2 regions of the Streptomyces sp. NBC_01445 genome follow, and region 2 is predicted to be linked to the other one. Evidence: riboswitches for the same ligand, from Rfam matches in the RefSeq annotation. Region 2 holds a riboswitch; the other holds the start of a gene.
What was found. A riboswitch is a leader RNA that binds a small molecule or an ion and turns the genes downstream of it on or off. The one in region 2 is predicted to bind glycine.

Region 1: linked by a shared signal. The riboswitch ahead of gcvP (aminomethyl-transferring glycine dehydrogenase) and the one ahead of gcvT (glycine cleavage system aminomethyltransferase GcvT) in region 2 are both predicted to bind glycine.

Annotation. Positions count from the first base shown of each region.
Region 1 is NZ_CP109485.1:8,224,944-8,234,264, reverse strand. Features, by position in the region: gene OG574_RS37465 (substrate-binding and VWA domain-containing protein) at 1-171, shown strand, start outside; gene OG574_RS37460 (glutamate-cysteine ligase family protein) at 194-1,714, opposite strand; gene OG574_RS37455 (hypothetical protein) at 2,206-2,793, shown strand; gene OG574_RS37450 (DUF5999 family protein) at 3,135-3,332, shown strand; gene gcvP (aminomethyl-transferring glycine dehydrogenase) at 3,422-6,307, opposite strand; glycine riboswitch at 6,491-6,586, opposite strand; gene OG574_RS37440 (PRC-barrel domain-containing protein) at 6,701-7,084, shown strand; gene OG574_RS37435 (DNA polymerase IV) at 7,070-8,497, opposite strand; gene OG574_RS37430 (MerR family transcriptional regulator) at 8,554-9,198, opposite strand.
Region 2 is NZ_CP109485.1:3,884,537-3,893,857, forward strand. Features, by position in the region: gene OG574_RS17545 (ABC transporter permease) at 1-372, opposite strand, end outside; gene OG574_RS17550 (ABC transporter substrate-binding protein) at 445-2,196, opposite strand; gene OG574_RS17555 (ABC transporter permease) at 2,254-3,252, opposite strand; gene OG574_RS17560 (enhanced serine sensitivity protein SseB C-terminal domain-containing protein) at 3,712-4,512, opposite strand; gene OG574_RS17565 (enhanced serine sensitivity protein SseB) at 4,681-5,448, opposite strand; gene OG574_RS17570 (AAA family ATPase) at 5,555-6,232, opposite strand; glycine riboswitch at 6,370-6,473, shown strand; glycine riboswitch at 6,474-6,587, shown strand; gene gcvT (glycine cleavage system aminomethyltransferase GcvT) at 6,635-7,774, shown strand; gene gcvH (glycine cleavage system protein GcvH) at 7,867-8,250, shown strand; gene glyA (serine hydroxymethyltransferase) at 8,264-9,321, shown strand, end outside.

The DNA of each region.
Region 1 (9,321 bases), 4.3 Mb from region 2:
CCTCAGCACCCGGTGCCGCTCATCGCCATCGCGGTCGGCCCGGACGCCGACAAGGACGAGGTCGAGCAGATCGCCGGGGCCACCGGCGGCTCCGGTCACCAGGTCAGCGACCCGGCCCAGATCCACGCGGTGATCCTCAAGGCGATCGTGGAGGCGGGCGCCAAGGGCTGACCGGGCTCAACCGACATGCCCATCAGCCCAGTTGCACCGCCGGTGCCGGGAGCCCCACCAGCCACGTGTGCACCGGGTCCCCGGCGTGCATCAGCTCGCAGTAGCGCCGGGTGGTCGCCGCGAGCGCCGCGTCGCGCTCCAGGCCGCTCTCCAGCGCGCGGTGGAACGTGGCCGCCTGCCACGACGCCCCGTTGACCCGCCGCCGGCAGCGCTCCTCGATCACCCCGAGGTAGAAGTCACGGTCGGCCGCCTCGACCCCCCAGGCGTCGAGCCCGGCGGCGGCCAGCGGCAGCAGCTCGTCCCGTACGAGCGTCACGACGGGCACCTTCTCGACCCCGCCGAAACGGCCCCGGCGCGGCCAGTCCAGGCTCGCCTCGATCCCGTACCGGCACGCCTCGTCGAAGTTGCGGGCCGCCGCGTCGAAGGGCAGACGGGTCCAGACGGGGCGGGCGTCCTCGGCGAGGGCGCGTACGACGCCGTAGTAGAACGCGACGTTCGCGATGACGTCGGTGACGGTGGGGCCCGCGGGCAGGACGCGGTTCTCCACGCGCAGGTGCGGCTTGCCGTCGGCTATCCCGTACACGGGCCGGTTCCAGCGGTAGACGGTGCCGTTGTGCAGGACGAGTTCGCCGAGTGCCGGGACTCCGCCGTCGTCGATGACGCGCAGCGGCTCCTCGTCGTCGCACAGGGGCAGCAGAGGCGGGAAGTAGCGCAGGTTCTCCTCGAAGAGGTCGTACGCGCTGCTGATCCAGCGCTCGCCGAACCAGGTGCGCGGTCGCACCCCTTGGGCCTGGAGCTCGGGCGGACGGGTGTCGGTCGACTGCTGGAACAGGGGCGGCCGCGATTCGCGCCACAGCTCATGTCCGAACAGGAACGGCGAGTTGGCGCCGACCGCGACCTGTACGGCAGCGACCGCCTGCGCGGCGTTCCACACGTCGGCGAAGCGGGCGGGCGTGACCTGGAGGTGCAACTGCACGGAGGTGCACGCCGCTTCGGTCACTATGGACCCCGAGCTGCAGCGCAGGTGCTCCACCCCGTCGATGTCGACCACGAAGTCCTCGCCGCGCGCGGCCACCATCTGGTCGTTGAGAAGGCTGTAACGGTCCACGTCGGACAGGTTCGCGGAGACGAGATCATCGGGCGCGAGCGTCGGGAGAATGCCGATCATCACGATCCCGGCGTCCACCTCGTTCGCTTTCCGGTGGGCATAGGCGAGGCCGGTTCTGAGCTCCTCGGCGAGCCGGTCGAGAACCCGGCCTTCCAATCGATGGGGGGCAATGTTCACTTCCAGATTGAACATTCCGAGTTCGGTCTGGAAATCACGGCTCGCGATGCGCTCGAGAACTTGCGCATTCATCATTTTCGGCATGCCGTCGGCCCCTGCGAGATTCAACTCGATCTCCAGGCCCATCAGATTCTTCGGGCGATCGAACCGCTGCTCCTCCAGGAGCCTCTCGAGCCCCACCAGACACTGCTGCAGCTTCCTGCGGTAGTGCCGTCGATCGGACAGGTCGAACGCGCCCGCCACGACCTTCTCCCCCATGGAAGCGTCCCTCCTCGCATGGTCGACCCGGCCACCCGGCCGCTGTGTCACGGTGGATGATGCCCAGGCAATGTGATCGATAACGCCCCGCTCTCCGTCGCGGGCGAGTAGGCTCGCAGCAGTTGTCACGGGGCACATTCACGAGGCATGCAGCATGTCGAAGCGCTGGTTCCATCTAGCCTGGTGATAAACACCGACGAGAATCGGCCGTCCGCTCGCCGTGAAGATTACGAGGTCACGGACCCGGCTCCGCTGGAAATCGGGAGATTCCCCTCATCTCGCCGACCGAATAACGCCTTGCCGAGCATTTTCGAGACGGCTAGCCGAAACACCGCGTGAACACGCGTCGTATAAACTCCGCGAACGAGGCAGAGAGTTGGCGCTCGCGGTACCTGCCCCCGCCCCCTCTGGCCCGGTCAGCAGACAGCGCCGTCCGCTCGTCCCGCCACGCCCTCGATCCACCGTGCCTGTCGAATGAGAGGCGACCCACCATGCCGCTGCATGTCCCTCCGGCTCCCGCGCCCGCCCTGCGCACCGTCCTCACGGCCCTCGGTTCCCCCACCGCAGTCCGCGAGGCCCGCACCCCCTCCCTGCGCTCCGCCCAAGGGCCGGCGAGCCCCGAACTACCGTTGCCCGTCCACGTACTGGACCGGGTCACGGGCAGCGCGGGCCCCTCGCCGACCCGACTCGCCGGCTGGCGGTTTCTGATCCGCTGCGGGGAGCGCGCGGTGGCCGCCGCCGACACGATGCTGACCGCAGACGGCTGGGCGTTCTCGCACTTCTTCGAGGGCCCGTACGTCGCGGCCACCGAACGCGCGCTACGCCAGGCCGAGTCCCTGCCCGCGGCCTACCAGCCGCGTCTGCTCTCGGTCCCGGAGCTGTACATGCTCACCCTGTGGCTGCACGGGGACTGCAACGCCGACGCCTCCACGGGGCATCCCGCGGCCAGTGACCTCCTGGTCCCGCTCGCGCCCGCGCCGCCCGGCATCGCCGCCCACCGCCCACACCGGGTCGCCGAACTGCTGCCCGTCCTCACCCATCGACTGACCCCCGCGCCACTTCTGGGCTCACCCGCCTGACGCGACCGGGCCGCCTCACGCGCCCGCGCCCCGCTACCGATGCCGACCGGTCGCGGGGCGCAGCCGTGCCCTGGCCCGCCCTTCCGGACTAGCCCGGTCAGGCCACCCCGAACCACCCGAAGGGACAGTGCAGTTGGGGTGAACCGTCCGCACGGGTGACGCGTCCTCATCCAGTGAGGACCGCTGCGACGAAATACCTGCGGATTGACGCCCGTGGGGCAACACTGGGTTCCGGACCGACCGACAAACGGGGGGCGGCCATGAACAACGATTCGAGCCGCAGGACAGACAGCGACATCACACCCATCACCGACATCACTTCACAGGGAAAGATCCCATCCATGTGCCAGCACCAGCCACCGTGCCCGTCCGCAGACTCCGCCGACCGGGAGGCCGCGCTCCCTGTGGCCCACCACCCCGAACAGGGCTGGAGTCTGCTCTGCAACGGCGTCCTGCTCTTCGAGGACACCGGTGAGTTGCTGCCCAACGGCCAGATCATCGCTCCGCACCGCCCCGTGCACGTCGTGACCGCGGCCTGAGCGGATCCGGACGCCCACGGCGTCCCCCGTACGAAAGGGCCGGCCCCGGGAAACCCCGGAACCGGCCCTGACGCATGTCAGCGCGAGTATCAGTCCTCGTACGCGTCCATGGGCGGGCACGAGCAGACGAGATTCCGGTCGCCGTACGCCTGGTCGATGCGGCGGACCGGCGGCCAGTACTTGTCGGCGGCCACGACACCGGCGGGGAAGACCGCCACCTCGCGGCTGTACGCGTGCTCCCACTCGCCGCCGAGCGCGGCCGCGGTGTGCGGCGCGTTGCGCAGCGGGTTGTCCTCGGCGGGCCACCGGCCCGAACCGACCTTCTCGATCTCTCCGCGAATGGCGATCATCGCCTCGCAGAACCGGTCGAGCTCGGCCAGGTCCTCGCTCTCGGTCGGCTCGATCATCAGCGTCCCGGCAACCGGGAACGACATGGTCGGCGCGTGGAACCCGTAGTCGATGAGCCGCTTGGCGATGTCGTCGACGCTGACGCCGGTCGCCTTCGAGATCGGGCGCAGATCGATGATGCACTCGTGCGCGACGAGGCCGCCGGGGCCCGTGTACAGCACCGGGAAGTGCGGCTCGAGACGCTTGGCGATGTAGTTGGCGCTCAGCACCGCGACCTGCGTGGCCCGCTTGAGGCCCTCGCCGCCCATGAGACGCACATACGCCCACGAGATCGGCAGGATGCCCGCGGAGCCCCACGGCGCCGCGGAGATCGGGCCGACGCCGGTCGCGGGTCCGGCGGCGGGCTGCATCGGGTGGTTGGGCAGGTACGGCGCGAGGTGCGCGCGGACGCCGACCGGGCCGACGCCCGGACCGCCGCCGCCGTGCGGGATGCAGAACGTCTTGTGCAGGTTGAGATGCGAGACGTCGCCCCCGAAGTGGCCCGGCTTGGCGAGGCCCACCAGGGCGTTCAGGTTGGCGCCGTCGACGTAGACCTGGCCGCCGGCGTCGTGCACCTGCGCGCAGATGTCGGCAACGTGCTCCTCGAACACACCGTGCGTCGACGGGTAGGTGATCATCAGGACGGCGAGCTCGTCGGCGTACTGCTCGATCTTGGCGCGCAGGTCGGCGATGTCGATCTCGCCGTCGTCGGCCGTCTTCACGACGACGACCTTCATGCCGGCCATCACGGCGCTCGCGGCGTTGGTGCCGTGCGCGGACGACGGGATGAGGCAGATGGTGCGCTGGTCGTCGCCGTTGGCGCGGTGGTAGCCGCGGACGGCGAGGAGACCGGCCAGCTCGCCCTGCGAACCGGCGTTCGGCTGGAGCGACACCTTGTCGTAGCCGGTGACCTCCGCGAGGCGCTCCTCCAGCTCACGGATGAGCGTGAGGTAGCCCTGCGCCTGCTCGGCAGGCGCGAAGGGGTGCAGCTGGCCGAACTCGGGCCAGGTGACCGGCTCCATCTCCGTCGTCGCGTTGAGCTTCATCGTGCAGGAGCCCAGCGGGATCATGCCGCGGTCGAGCGCGTAGTCCCGGTCGGCCAGCTTGCGCAGGTAGCGCAGCATCGAGGTCTCGGAGCGGTGCGCGTGGAACACGGGGTGCGTCAGGTAGCTGTCCCCGCGCAGGAGGCCCGCGGGCAGCGTGTCCTCGGCGGCCGCGTCGAGCGCGTCGACATCGGCCTCGACACCGAACGCGGTCCAGACGGCGCCCAGTTGGGTACGCGTCGTGGTCTCGTCACACGAGATCGACACGTGGTCGGCGTCCACCAGGTGGAGGTTGACGCCACCCTCGCGCGCGGCGCTGACGATGTCGGCGGCACGCCCGGCGGCCTTCACGGTCAGGGTGTCGAAGTACGCGCCGTGCACGACCTCGACACCGCCGGCCTTGAGGCCCTCGGCGAGCAGCGTCGCGTACCGGTGGGTGCGCCGCGCGATGCCCTTGAGTCCGTCGGGTCCGTGGTACACGGCGTACATGCCGGCCATGACGGCGAGCAGCACCTGAGCGGTACAGATGTTGCTGGTGGCCTTCTCGCGCCGGATGTGCTGCTCACGGGTCTGCAGCGCGAGGCGGTACGCCTTGTTGCCGTCGGCGTCGACGGAGACGCCCACGAGGCGGCCGGGCAGGCTGCGCGCGAACTTCTCGCGGACCGCCATGTAGCCGGCGTGCGGCCCGCCGAAGCCCATCGGGACGCCGAAGCGCTGCGTGGTACCGACGGCGATGTCGGCGCCGAGCTCGCCGGGCGAGGTCAGCAGCGTGAGGGCGAGCAGATCGGCAGCGACCGTGACGACGGCACCCAGCTCGTGAGCCTGCTCTATGACCGGCTTGATGTCGCGGACAGCTCCGGAGGCGCCGGGGTACTGGATCAGGACGCCGACGACGCCGCGCTCGGCGACCTCGGCCGGGATGCCCTCGGAGAGGTCGGCGACGACGACCTCGACACCGGTCGGCTCCGCGCGCGTCTGGATCACGGCGATGGTCTGCGGCAGCGCGTCCGCGTCGACCACGAAGGCGCCGTTCTTGACCTTGCCGATGCGCCGCGACAGCGCCATGGCCTCGGCCGCGGCCGTGCCCTCGTCGAGCAGCGAGGCGCCCGAGGTCGGCAGGCCGGTCAGCTCGGCGACCATCGTCTGGAAGTTGAGCAGTGCCTCGAGCCGGCCCTGCGAGATCTCCGGCTGGTAGGGCGTGTACGCCGTGTACCAGGCCGGGTTCTCCATGACGTTGCGCAGGATGACGGGCGGCGTGAACGTGCCGTAGTAGCCGAGTCCGACCATCGAGTCGAGGACCTGGTTGCGGTCCGCGAGGGAGCGGAGTTCGGCAAGCACCTCGGCCTCGGTGCGGGCCCCGGGAAGATCGAGCGCCTCAGCGCTCTTGATCACGTCCGGGACCGCGGCCGCCGTCAGCTCGTCGAGCGAGCCGTACCCGACCTGCGCGAGCATCTTGGCCTGCGCGGCTTCATCCGGACCGATATGGCGCTGCTCGAAGGGGATTCCCTGCTCCAGCTGGGAAAGCGGAATACGGTTGGCGGTCATTGCGGAGGCCTCCTGGTCACTACGACCTGCGAGGGGCACCACGGCGCGGGTGCCCGGACGGCCTCCCCCTCTGTCATCTCAACCTGAGAGCTTCACCGGCGTGCCCACATCACGAAGGGCATGCCGACTTTCACCGTCGGTGAGAGCGGAGGCCTGAACGCCCGCCCTGCTTTCCAGAGTGACCTCGTCCGTGCGGTACAGGGGCCTGAGAGATTCCGGGGAGGAGTTGCTCCTTCGGCGCCTCCGGTGTCATCCGGAGGACTCTCCCGCACGGGGTCAGCAGCCATGGCCAGCCTACCAGCGGCAACAATGCCCCCGGCTTCGAGTGGCCGCCGTCACCAATGTGCACTTTGGTAGTGCTTACGGATGAGTTGCGATCAGCTGGAGGGCCCCGTGCAGACCGATGTCGATCCGCGAAACCTGATCGGCCGCAAGGCGTTCGACCGCAACGGAGCCAAAATCGGGACTGTCGACGAGGTCTACCTCGACGACGCGACCGGGGTCCCGGAGTGGGCGGCCATACGCACAGGCCTGTTCAGCCGGGACGCCTTCGTCCCCCTGGAGCCGAGCGAGCTGGTGGAGGGCACCCTGCGCATCCCCTTCGAACGCTCCTTGATCAAGGACGCCCCCGACTTCGGGGTCGGCCGTCACCTCTCCCCCGAACAGGAGCTCCAGCTCTACCACCACTACGGGCTCGACATCACGGGCCCGGACGACCCCGAGCCCCCTCAGGACCGCAACTTCGGCAAGATCGCCGGCACCTCAGACGACACCTGACCCGGCACCCTGCTCCCTTGCCTCAACCCGCCTCACGTCGCCCTCCGCCACCAGCGGCAGCGGCTCCGCGGGGACGAGCGCGGGGTCGTCGGTCCGGAACGTACGCACCCGCCCAGGCTCCGAGTACGGCGTCTCGAAGCGCACCGTCACCCGCCCGAGCCCGCTCCCCTGCACCCACCCGTGCCCGAACTCCTCGTGTCGCACGTCGTGCCCGGCCACCCAGCGCCGGTCCGCGGCCTCGACGACCTCTTCGGCAGCCACCCGGCCCTCATCCCCCGCACCATCCACCCCTTCCGTCTCCCCCTCACCCCCGGCCGCGTGCGCCTCGGCCTCGGCCTGCGCCCGCGCCTGCGCGAACAGATCCTCCTGCGTGTAGTCGGCCAGACCCGTCACTCCCACGCCCAGCAGCCGCACCCCGCCCGTCGTGTCCACGGACTCCAGGAGCCGCGCCGCCGCCTCCCGCACCACCGCGGGGTCGTCGGTGGGCCCGCGCAGGGTCTCGGATCTCGTCAGCGTGGAGAAGTCGTAGCGCCGCACCTTGAGGACCACGGTCCGTCCCGACCGCTCCGCCCCCCGCAACCGCTGCACGCACCGCTCCGCAAGCCGCTGTACCTCGGTCCGCACCCGCACCCGGTCGTGGATGTCCACGTCGTACGTGTCCTCGACCGACACCGACTTGGCGTCCCGCTCGGCCACCACGGGCCGGTCGTCGTGCGCGAGAGCCATGGCGTACAGCGACGCCCCGTGCGACTTCCCCAGCAGCCGTACGAGCTCGTCCTCGCCCGCCTCCGCGATCTCCTCGACCGTGGTGATCCCGGCGCGTCTCAGATGGTCCCCGGTCGCCGGCCCCACGCCGGGCAGCGTGCGCACGGACATGGGCCCGAGCATGGCGCGCTCGGTGCCGGGCACGATCAGGAACAGACCGTCCGGCTTGGCCTCCTCGGAGGCGATCTTCGCCAGCATCTTCGACGCCGCGATCCCGACAGAGCCGGTCAGGCCGGTCACGGCCCTGATGTCCTCCCGCAGCCGCTCACCGACCAGCCGCGCCGACGCGGCGTCCCAGGCCGCCTCACCGGCCTCCAGATCGACGAACGCCTCGTCGAGGCTCAGCGGCTCCACCAACGGCGACAGCTCCCGGAGCAGCCCCATCACCTGCTCGCTGACCTCGCGGTACAGCTGGAAGCGCGGTACGAGATACGCGGCATTGGGAGCGAGCCTGCGCGCCTGGCCGATCGGCATCGCCGAGTGCACCCCGAACACCCGGGCCTCGTACGAGGCGGTGGCCACCACCCCACGAGGCCCGATCCCTCCCACGACCACGGCTTTCCCGCGCAGGCTCGGCTTCGATGCCTGCTCCGCCGAGGCGTAGAAGGCATCCATGTCGAGATGCAGGATCGTGGGCGCGGTTCTCACATGTCCGATGCTGCCCTACGGCACTGACAATGCCCCGCCGGACGCATCGACCCAGCTCACACCGCGCGGTTGCGCCGTCTCGCGAGCTCGTCAGCGGGGTTGTTCCCGTGGAGCGTCTCACCGGTGTCGATGCGCTCCCCGTGCAGCTGCGACAGGGCGCTCTCGACGTCCCGCCACACCACGCCGACCGCGATACCGAAGATGCCCTGACCGCCCTGGAGCAGATCGTGGACCTCCGTCGGCGAGCTGCACTCGTAGACGGTGGCGCCGTCGCTCATGAGGGTCAGCCGCTCCAGATCGCCGAAGCCGCGCTCCCGCAGGTGCTGCACCGCGGTGCGGATGTTCTGCAGTGAGACACCGGTGTCCAGGAATCTCTTCACGATCTTCAGGACGACGACGTCCCTGAAGCTGTAGAGCCGCTGGGTCCCCGACCCGTGGGCGGGGCGCACACTCGGCTCGACCAGACCGGTCCTCGCCCAGTAGTCCAGCTGTCGATAGGTGATACCGGCCGCCGCACACGCGGTGGGTCCCCGGTATCCGACCTGCTCGGGCGTCGCGTCGTCATCCCCCTGAGCGACCACCGGCAACACCGTCGGCCGACGCGGAATATGACCGGCCGCGTGGCCGTGAAGCGAGTACGGGCCGCTCTCCGCCGGACTGTGTCCGACGCCCCCAGCCGTACCGTCGCCGCTGCTTCTCACGCCGACCTCCTCTTTGACCTGCCTTCTCGACGGTAGGCAGTCACCAGGGGTGCGTCAACGATCGCCACACTCGGCACGCCGAGTGATAATCACCCTACGAGTGGTTTCCCGTACCTCACCGCG
Region 2 (9,321 bases):
GGCCAGGGACAAGGTGATGGGCAGCCGGTCGGTCAGCTCGGGCCACACCGCGACGTGGTTCTTGAAGGAGTAGCCGAAGCACGGCGCGTTGCAGTGGACCGTGGTGGGGCCGAGGTCATAGGTGGACCCCGCGAAGATCCCCTTGATGAAGTGCCAGTACTGGAGGTAAACGGGCTCGTCCAGGCCGAGGTTGTGCTTGACCGCCGCGATGTCCGCGGCCGAGGGACTCTTGCCGATGTACTGCTGCGCGAGCTGGTCGGCGGTCTGGCCGGCCATTCTCGGCAGCAGGAAAAAGATGCCAAACGTGACCGCGGTGACGACCAGCAACAGGATCACTGCCGCGATCAGCCGGCGGATGATGTACGAGATCACGGGGACCGGCGCTGGTGCCCGCGGACCGTGCGGCCCGCGGGCACCAATGCCTTCACCTGCCTTCCGGGGCTGCTACTTCTTCGTGGTGCCGATGTTGAGGTAGTCGTACTGCCCGCTGAAGGCGGCCGTGGACACCAGGTTGGTGGCGTACGGGGAGCGGTACAGCAGGACCTTGAAGTAGGTCAGCGGGACGAGCGCCGCGTCCTCCATGGCCTGCTTGTCGATCTGCGCGTACAGCTTGTTGCGCGTGGCCTCGTCGGGTGCCCCGATGGCCTCGGCGAGCATCGAGTCGACCTTCTTGTCGTCGAGCTCCGACAGGGCGGTGTTGCCGGAGGCACCGACCGCCTTGCTGTTCAGGATCTGCTGCAGGAAGCCGTAGCCGGAAGGCCAGTCGGCACCCCACTGCATCATCATGATGCCGACGTTGTTCTTCTGGTTGAACTTCGGGACGCCCGCGTAGTCGGTGAAGTACTTGCCCGACGGGAACTGCTTCAGGCTGGCGTTGATGCCGACCTTCTTCAGCGACTCGATCAGCGCCTGGGCGCCGGAGACCTCTTCGTCACGGTCGCTGCGCGCGGTGATCGTGGTGTTGATCTTCTTCTCGCCGCAGGCCTTCAGCGCGTCCTTGGCCTTGGCCACGTCGCCCTTGTTGCCGCTGGTGGCGTAGACGTCTTCCTTGGCGTAGCCCGTGATGTCCGGGGGCAGCACCGTCGTGGCGACGTCACCGCGGATGGGACCGCCCTGTGCGGTCTGCACCGAGACCTTGTCGATGGCGTACTCGACGGCCTTGCGGCACTCGACGTTCGTGAACGGCTTCAGCTTGGTGTTGATCGCCGCGTAGACGAGACGGCCGCCGAAGGCGTTGTCCGTGTTCGCCATCTTCGACTTGTCGTTGACCAGCTGCGCCTGCGTCTGGGTGTCGACACCCTTGCCCTGCAGGTCGATCAGGGTGTCGCCGGACTGCAGGTCCTTGTCGATCGTCTGCTGGTTGACCTTCAGGTCGACGACGATCTTCTCCGGGTACTGCTTGCGCAGCGGGTCGGACTTCGGGTCGAAGTTCTTGTTGCGGACCAGGACGGCCTGCTTGCCCTCCTGGTAGCTCTGGAACTGGTACGAGCCCGAGGACACGATGTGCTTGACGTAGTCGATGCCGTCGTCCTTGGCCTTCGGCACCGGCGCGGTCTGCGGGGTGGCGACCAGGTAGTCGAACTCCTGGAAGGCCTGGTTGAGATGGAAGACGATCGTGGTGTCGTCCGGCGTCTCGATGGACTTCAGGCCCTTGTCGCTCTTGTCCTTGTAGGGGCCCTTGTACTTGTCACCGCCCGCGAGGAACTGCTGGAAGTAGTTCGGGCCGAGGGAGAGCACGTCACGCGCGAAGTTCGAGCGCTCGACGGCGTACTTGACGTCCTTCGACGTGATCGGCGAGCCGTCCTGGTACTTCAGACCCTTGCGGATCGTGTACGTCCAGGTCTTGCCGCCGTCCGACTGCTTGCCGGGCGCCGAGGCGAGGTCGGGGACGAGCGTGTTGCCCTTCTCCCCCGCGTCGGGCTTGAACGTCATCAGCGGGCGGGCGTACAGCCGGCTGAAGTTGTACATGTAGGCGTAGTACGTGTTACCCGGGTCGAACGAGTCGGGGACGTCCGACATCGCGTAGGTGACCGTGCCGCCCTTCTTCGTCGAGGCGTTGACGAAATCCTTCGTGGCGGCGTTCGCACCGGCCGACTTGTTGTTGTCGCCCGAGCCGTCGTCGGCCTTGCTGCAGCCGGCGAGCAGCAGGCTCACGCTGCCGATGGCCGCGACCGCGGCGATAGATGACCTTCGCATGATGGTCGGAATCCCCTCCATTGTCGGAAACTTGTGGAGCTCTCGGTGCGGCCTGAGTCAGCGGCTGCGCGGGTCGAGGGCGTCGCGGAGACCGTCACCGAGCAGGTTGAACGCGAGCACGGTGACGAAGATGGCGAGACCCGGAACGATCATGTATTGCGGATCGACCTGGAAGTAGTCGACGGCGTCCTTGAGCATGCCGCCCCAGGAAGCCTGCGGCGGCTGGATGCCCACGCCGAGGAAGCTGAGCGACGCCTCGAAGATGATGTTCGTCGGGATCAGCAGCGTCGAGTAGACGATGATCGGGCCGACCAGGTTGGGCATCAGTTCCCGGAACAGGATGTACGGGCCGCGTGCCCCCATCCCGCGGGACGCGTCCACGAATTCCCGCTCGCGCAGCGCCAGCGTCTGGCCGCGCACGATCCGGCCCAGATACGGCCAGTTGAAGAATCCGATCACGAAGATCAGTACGCAGATGTGCAGCGGAAGCCCGTTCAGGCCGAACGCGCCACCCTGCAGGGTCGCGGAGATCGAGATCGCGAAGAGCAGCAGCGGGAACGCCAGGAACGTGTCCATCAAGCGGCTGATGATCGAGTCGACCCGGCCGCCGTAGTACCCGGCGACGACACCGAGGACCGCCCCGATCACGTTCGACAGGACGGTCGCGCCGAAGGCGACGACGAGCGAGACCCACGAGCCTTCGAGGATGCGCGCGAGGATGTCACGGCCGAACTTCGGTTCCACACCGAGGGGATGGTCACCGCTCATACCGCCCAGTCCGCCCTTGGGGAGCGAGGAGGTGGGGTCGATGAGGTCCTGGTGGAACGTGTTCGGGTCGAGGCCGAAGAGGTGCTGCAGGGGGCGCGCGCAGGCGGCGATGAGGATGAGCAGGATGACGATGACGCCGCCGGCGACGGCGACCTTGTCCCTCTTGAAGCGGTTCCAGGCGATACGCCCGAGGGAACGCCCCTCGATCTGCTGCCCCTTGGTGCCGGCGAGCACAGCCTCGGGCTGCACCTCGGCCTGGGCCCCAGTGGTCTCGATCGGTGCGGTCACGGTGTGGTTGACCCCTCTCGGCCGACTGTGGCCGGCCCACGCCCGCCGCTGTAGCGGCTTGATCCTGTTTCACACGCTGGACAGTCCGGGGACATGGCCCCGTAGTTGACCGTTCAGCTCGTACACAGAGTCGAAACCCCGTGTCTGCAGGGAGTCTTCAATGCGCCTGTGATCAGCCGCCAGCCCTCACCGAGAAAGGTTGCGCAACCGTGATGAGGCGGAACTGGTGCAGTATGCGGACGTCGAAGTCACCTGAGCGGACAATTCACTCCCGCCCGGCAGGGCCCCACAGGGTCCGGAATGCGACACCGTGACCGATGTGGCGAGAATGCCCCGAGTGGTGCGTCAACCCCCCGCCAAACAGGGCGGAATGGGCCTTTGTCCTGTAAGTGCCAGTACGGGGTCGGTCGAAACCGGCGGCATGCGGCGCCAGTTGGAACGGGACGGGCGTCGAACGGTTCAGTACGCCCCGTGCGGCGGCGGGTACCCGTACCCCGCGACGGGGGCGGGGGCGGCCGGGGCCGCGTGCGCCTCACGGTCGTAGAACGGGCGGGCGTTGGCGCGCAGCCACAGGGCGACGGGGTCGTGCTCGTCGGACATCGCGACCGTGGAGACGGGCAGTCCGTCGGGCACGGCGACGACCGACTGCTGCATCATCGCGCGCACCGCGTCCACGGACACCGGCGACGTGTCGTACACATCGAGGCCGATCGCCAGATAGGGCGCGCCGAGCGTCGGCTGGACCCAGGCGCGGCGCAGCGAGCGGATCGCGGTGGTGCGGTGCGCGTTCTGCGTGAGCAGGGCGTAGAACTGCGGGATCTCGATGGCGGGGTCGCTCAGGCGCAGCGGCCCGGCGGGCTGGCGGTCGAGGCCGCCCGCGATGCGGCGCAGGTCGAGCCACGGGATGCCGACACCGCCGCCGGGCGCGTGCGGGTTGAGCCAGAGGCCGTAGTGGTCGGGGTAGAGCGTGCGGGCCGCGTCGACCCCGCCGACGACCTCGTACGCACGGCTCCAGCCGGAGGCGGACAGCTCCTGGGCGGAGGTGACACAGGGGGCGTACGAGAAGCCCTCGACCTCCATGTTCCCGTACTGCGCGTCGGGGGAACCGGCCTGGCCGTGCCAGAGCAGCATCCACACCTGACCGGCGCCCGGGTCCGCGAGCGCGTTGAGCAGCGCCTCGTAGGCGTCGTAACGCCCCGGCGTCACCTGGCGCAGCATGTGCTCGACCTGACCGGCCGCGGCCGTGCCCGACGCACTCACCCGTAACCGCCCCTTCGTGACGTACCCGACGATTTCGACCCGCTCCCCGCGGCGGGACCGCCCAGACAGGTCATGAAACCAGCTTAAGCGGCGATCCTGGCACCGACTTGACGTACGCGCGGTCGACCAGTTTCCCGTGTTTCCCGAACGGGGACCGGCGCCGGGCTTTCAGTGACCCTGCGTGTAGAACGGCCGCAGCGTGGCGCGCATCCAGTCACCGACCGGGTCCTGGGTGATGTCGAGCAGGACGAGGTTCACCGGCCAGGGCGCGGGAGCCCGGCCGAGGGCGCGGCCCAGGGCGTCCATGGGCAGGTTGCGCGCGGGGCCCTCCCACTGCGACAGCTCGACGCCGACGAAGAGGAGGGGGTCGCCGCCCTCGACGCTGGCGAGGCAGCGGCGGGCGGTCATGACGACGCCGGACGCCTCGAACTCCTCGCGCACGGCGGCCAGGAAGTCGACCGGGTCGTCCTGCCAGTCGGGCTCGTAGAGGCTGACCCGGCCGCCCGTGGCGGGCCCGTCCAGCGGCGTACGGTCGGACTTGCACAGTTCGGCGACGGCGGGCGGGGGCAGCGGGACGCCGACGGCGCCGTCCGGATTCACCGCAATGCCGACCTGCGGCGGCAGCCCGCGCGCGAACTCGACGGCCGGCGCGACCGTGCAGCCCATCCGGTCGCCGACGACCGCGAGGAACTGCTCCTCGGAGCTGAAGACGGGCACATAGGCCTGGCCCTCGATCTCCACCGTCGGCAGGTCGAGGTTCGGGCTGCCGGGGCCGCCGCCCTGGGGCAGCGGTATCCACACCTGGCTGCGCCCGAGGACCTCGACGATGCGGCCGCCCGCCGAGTCGACCCCGAGGGAGGCGGCGAGCACCTCCTCAAGCTCGTTGGCCGGCCACCCGCCGTACGGATGTGCGTGAGCCTGCGCCGGAATGTCCATGTGCCTACCACCCGCTCTGGAACCGCTCTGTCTGCGGCCGAACCCTAGCGCGTGCGGGCGACAGAACACCCTCCGCGTCCGCATGTGCACAGAGGGTCGCAGCCGGTCAACTCCCCTCGAACCTGATCCCGTTCAGCACATCCGTCGCGTCCCGGTCGAGCAGCACCGCGGACGCGCAGCCCCACGGCAGGTCACCGCGCTCGGCGGACTCCACCAGGCCCGCGACCGCGCGGCGGTGCCGGGCGAACGCGTAGCGCGAGACCCCGCGGCCGCGGTCCCGCTGGCCCGCGAGCGCCGTGCCCGCGTCGACGTCGAGCAGCATCAGATGCAGGTCCGCGCCGCGCCGCCCGGCCTCCTTGGCCAGCCAGCGCCGCACCCAGCGTTGCGTACCGCAGTCGTGCAGGACGACGCTGCCTCCCGAGCGCAGGGCGCGCCGCAGCCCGGCGAAGTGCGCGAGCCGCACGAGCGGGCGGTACACGGCGTACGGGAGCAGCCGCGGCAACCGGGCCGCCCAGCGGTCACGCGTGTCCTGCGAGTCGATGCGCACGGCTCCCCCGGCACCGACCACGCGGCGCATCAGCGTGGACTTGCCACTGCCCGGGAGCCCCGAGACCACGATCAGGTCACCCCGCGCGAAGCCGAGGCGCCTCGGTGTGCGGCCGCCTCTGCCGCGCAGATCCCTGACGACCGGACCGCGCCCTGTCACCGCCCCGGGGCGGGGCACAGCGCGCTGCCCGACCCCTGCCGCCGCGTACGCACCCGCCGCTGCCTTGTGCACCGTGATCGTCCTCCCCGTTCCGGTCACGCCACCCTTGCCCGCCAAGTGTAAAGAGACGGTAATGCCCTACAAGTGGTTTCCCCGTACGGTCGGCATGCAATGATGTGCGCGCCAAGAGCACGACCAACTGCATACCGGCCGCTTGAATCCGCGCGGGAGAGCTCCCCGGACGCCTACGCGTCCCCGGGGGCGCCGAAGGAGCAAGTTCCTCCCTTGAATCTCTCAGGCCCCGTACCGCGCGGGCGAGGCATATCTGAAAAGCGGGCGGCCCTCGGCCGCTCCACCCAAGGTGCAAGCCGCGACCACCTCTGTACGTGTGGCGCCGGCGAACCTCTCAGGTTCCGATGACAGATGGGGAGGAAGACCATCGCCCTCGTCTGTCATGCCTGGGATCCTGGAGCACCACTCATGAACAACGTCCCCCGTAAGACCGCCCTCGACGCCCTGCACCGCTCGCTGGGCGCGACGATGACCGACTTCGCGGGCTGGGACATGCCGCTGCGGTACGGCAGCGAGCGCGACGAGCACATCGCGGTCCGCACCAAGGCGGGCCTCTTCGACCTCTCGCACATGGGCGAGATCACCGTCACCGGGCCGCAGGCCGTCGATCTCCTCGACTACGCCCTCGTCGGCAACATGTCCACGATCGGCCCCGGCCGCGCCCGCTACACCATGATCTGCCAGGAGGACGGCGGGATCGTCGACGACCTGATCGTCTACCGCCTGGGCGAGCAGGAGGCCGGTCTTCCTCACTACATGGTCGTCGCCAACGCCGGCAACGCGCAGATCGTCCTCGACGCGATCACCGAGCGCGCCGCCGGCTTCGACGCCGAGGTCCGCGACGACCGCGACGCCTACGCGCTGATCGCCGTCCAGGGCCCCGAGTCCCCCGGCATCCTGAAGTCCCTCACGGACGCCGACCTGGACGGCCTCAAGTACTACGCGGGCCTGCCCGGCACCGTCGCCGGTGTGCCGGCCCTCATCGCCCGCACCGGCTACACCGGCGAGGACGGCTTCGAGCTGTTCGTCGCCCCGGAGCACGCCGAGAAGCTGTGGCAGGCGCTGACCGACGCGGGCGCGCCGGTCGGGCTCGTCCCCGCCGGCCTCTCCTGCCGCGACACGCTGCGCCTGGAGGCCGGCATGCCGCTGTACGGGCACGAGCTGACGACGGCGCTGACCCCCTTCGACGCCGGTCTCGGCCGCGTCGTGAAGTTCGAGAAGACGGGCAACGAGGGCCGCTTCGTGGGCCGCGAGGCGCTCGAGGCCGCCGCCGAGCGCGCCGAGACCGCGCCGCCGCGCAGGCTCGTCGGCCTGATCGCCGAGGGCCGCCGGGTGCCGCGCGCCGGGATGTCCGTGGTCGCCGACGGAAAGGTGATCGGCGAGGTCACCTCCGGCGCCCCCTCCCCCACGCTCGGCAAGCCGATCGCCATCGCCTACGTGGACGCGGCGCACGCCGCCCCCGGCACCGAGGGCGTGGGCGTGGACATCCGCGGCGCCCACGAGCCGTACGAGGTCGTGGCGCTGCCGTTCTACAAGCGCCAGAAGTAGCCCGACCAGTCCTCACGGGGGCCGCCGGAAGTAACCCAGCGCACACCCCTCTCGTTCCGCAGCACCCACCCGCGTACAGGAGAATTCAGATCATGAGCAACCCCCAGCAGCTGCGCTACAGCAAGGAGCACGAGTGGCTGTCGGGCGCCGAGGACGGCGTCTCGACGGTCGGCATCACCGAGTTCGCGGCCAACGCGCTCGGCGATGTCGTCTACGCCCAGCTCCCCGAGGTCGGTGACACGGTGACCGCGGGCGAGACCTGCGGCGAGCTCGAGTCGACCAAGTCCGTCAGCGACCTGTACTCCCCGGTCACCGGCGAGGTCGTCGAGGCGAACCAGGACGTCGTGGACGACCCGTCGCTGGTGAACTCCGCCCCGTTCGAGGGCGGCTGGCTGTTCAAGGTCCGCACATCGGAAGAGCCGAAGGACCTGCTCTCCGCGGACGAGTACGACGCGTTCTCCGGCTCCGGCAACTAGGGACACCACGACCATGTCGCTCATGAACACCCCGCTGCACGAGCTCGACCCGGACGTCGCCGCCGCGCTCGACGCCGAGCTGCTCCGCCAGCAGTCCACCCTCGAGATGATCGCGTCGGAGAACTTCGCTCCGGTCGCCGTCATGGAGGCCCAGGGCTCGGTCCTGACCAACAAGTACGCCGAGGGCTACCCCGGCCGGCGCTACTACGGCGGCTGCGAGCACGTCGACGTCACCGAGCAGATCGCCATCGACCGGGTCAAGGACCTCTTCGGTGCCGAGTACGCCAACGTCCAGCCGCACTCCGGCGCCTCCGCCAACCAGGCCGCCCTCTTCGCGCTCGCCAAGCCCGGCGACACGATCCTCGGCCTGGACCTCGCCCACGGCGGCCACCTCACCCACGGCATGCGCCTGAACTTCTCCGGCAAGCAGTTCGACGTGGTCGCCTACCACGTCGACGAGGCCGGTCTCGTGGACATGGCCGAGGTCGAGCGCCTCGCCAAGGAGCACCGCCCCAAGGTGATCATCGCGGGCTGGTCCGCCTACCCGCGCCAGCTCGACTTCGCCGCGTTCCGCCGCATCGCGGACGAGACCGGCGCCTACCTGTGGGTCGACATGGCCCACTTCGCCGGACTCGTTGCGGCCGGGCTGCACCCCAACCCGGTCGAGTACGCGGACGTGGTCACCTCCACCACGCACAAGACGCTCGGCGGGCCGCGCGGCGGGATCATCCTCGCGAAGAAGGACTTCGCGAAGAAGCTGAACTCGTCCGTCTTCCCCGGCTTCCAGGGCGGCCCCCTGGAGCACGTGATCGCCGCCAAGGCCGTCTCCTTCAAGGTCGCCGCGAGCGAGGACTTCAAGGAGCGCCAGCAGCGCACCATCGAGGGCGCCCAGATCCTTGCCGCCCGTCTGACCTCGGACGACGCCCGCGCCACCGGCGTGAACGTGCTGTCCGGCGGCACCGACGTGCACCTGGTCCTGGTCGACCTGCGCGAGTCCGAGCTGGACGGCCAGCAGGCCGAGGACCGGCTCCACGAGGTCGGCATCACGGTCAACCGGAACGCCGTCCCGAA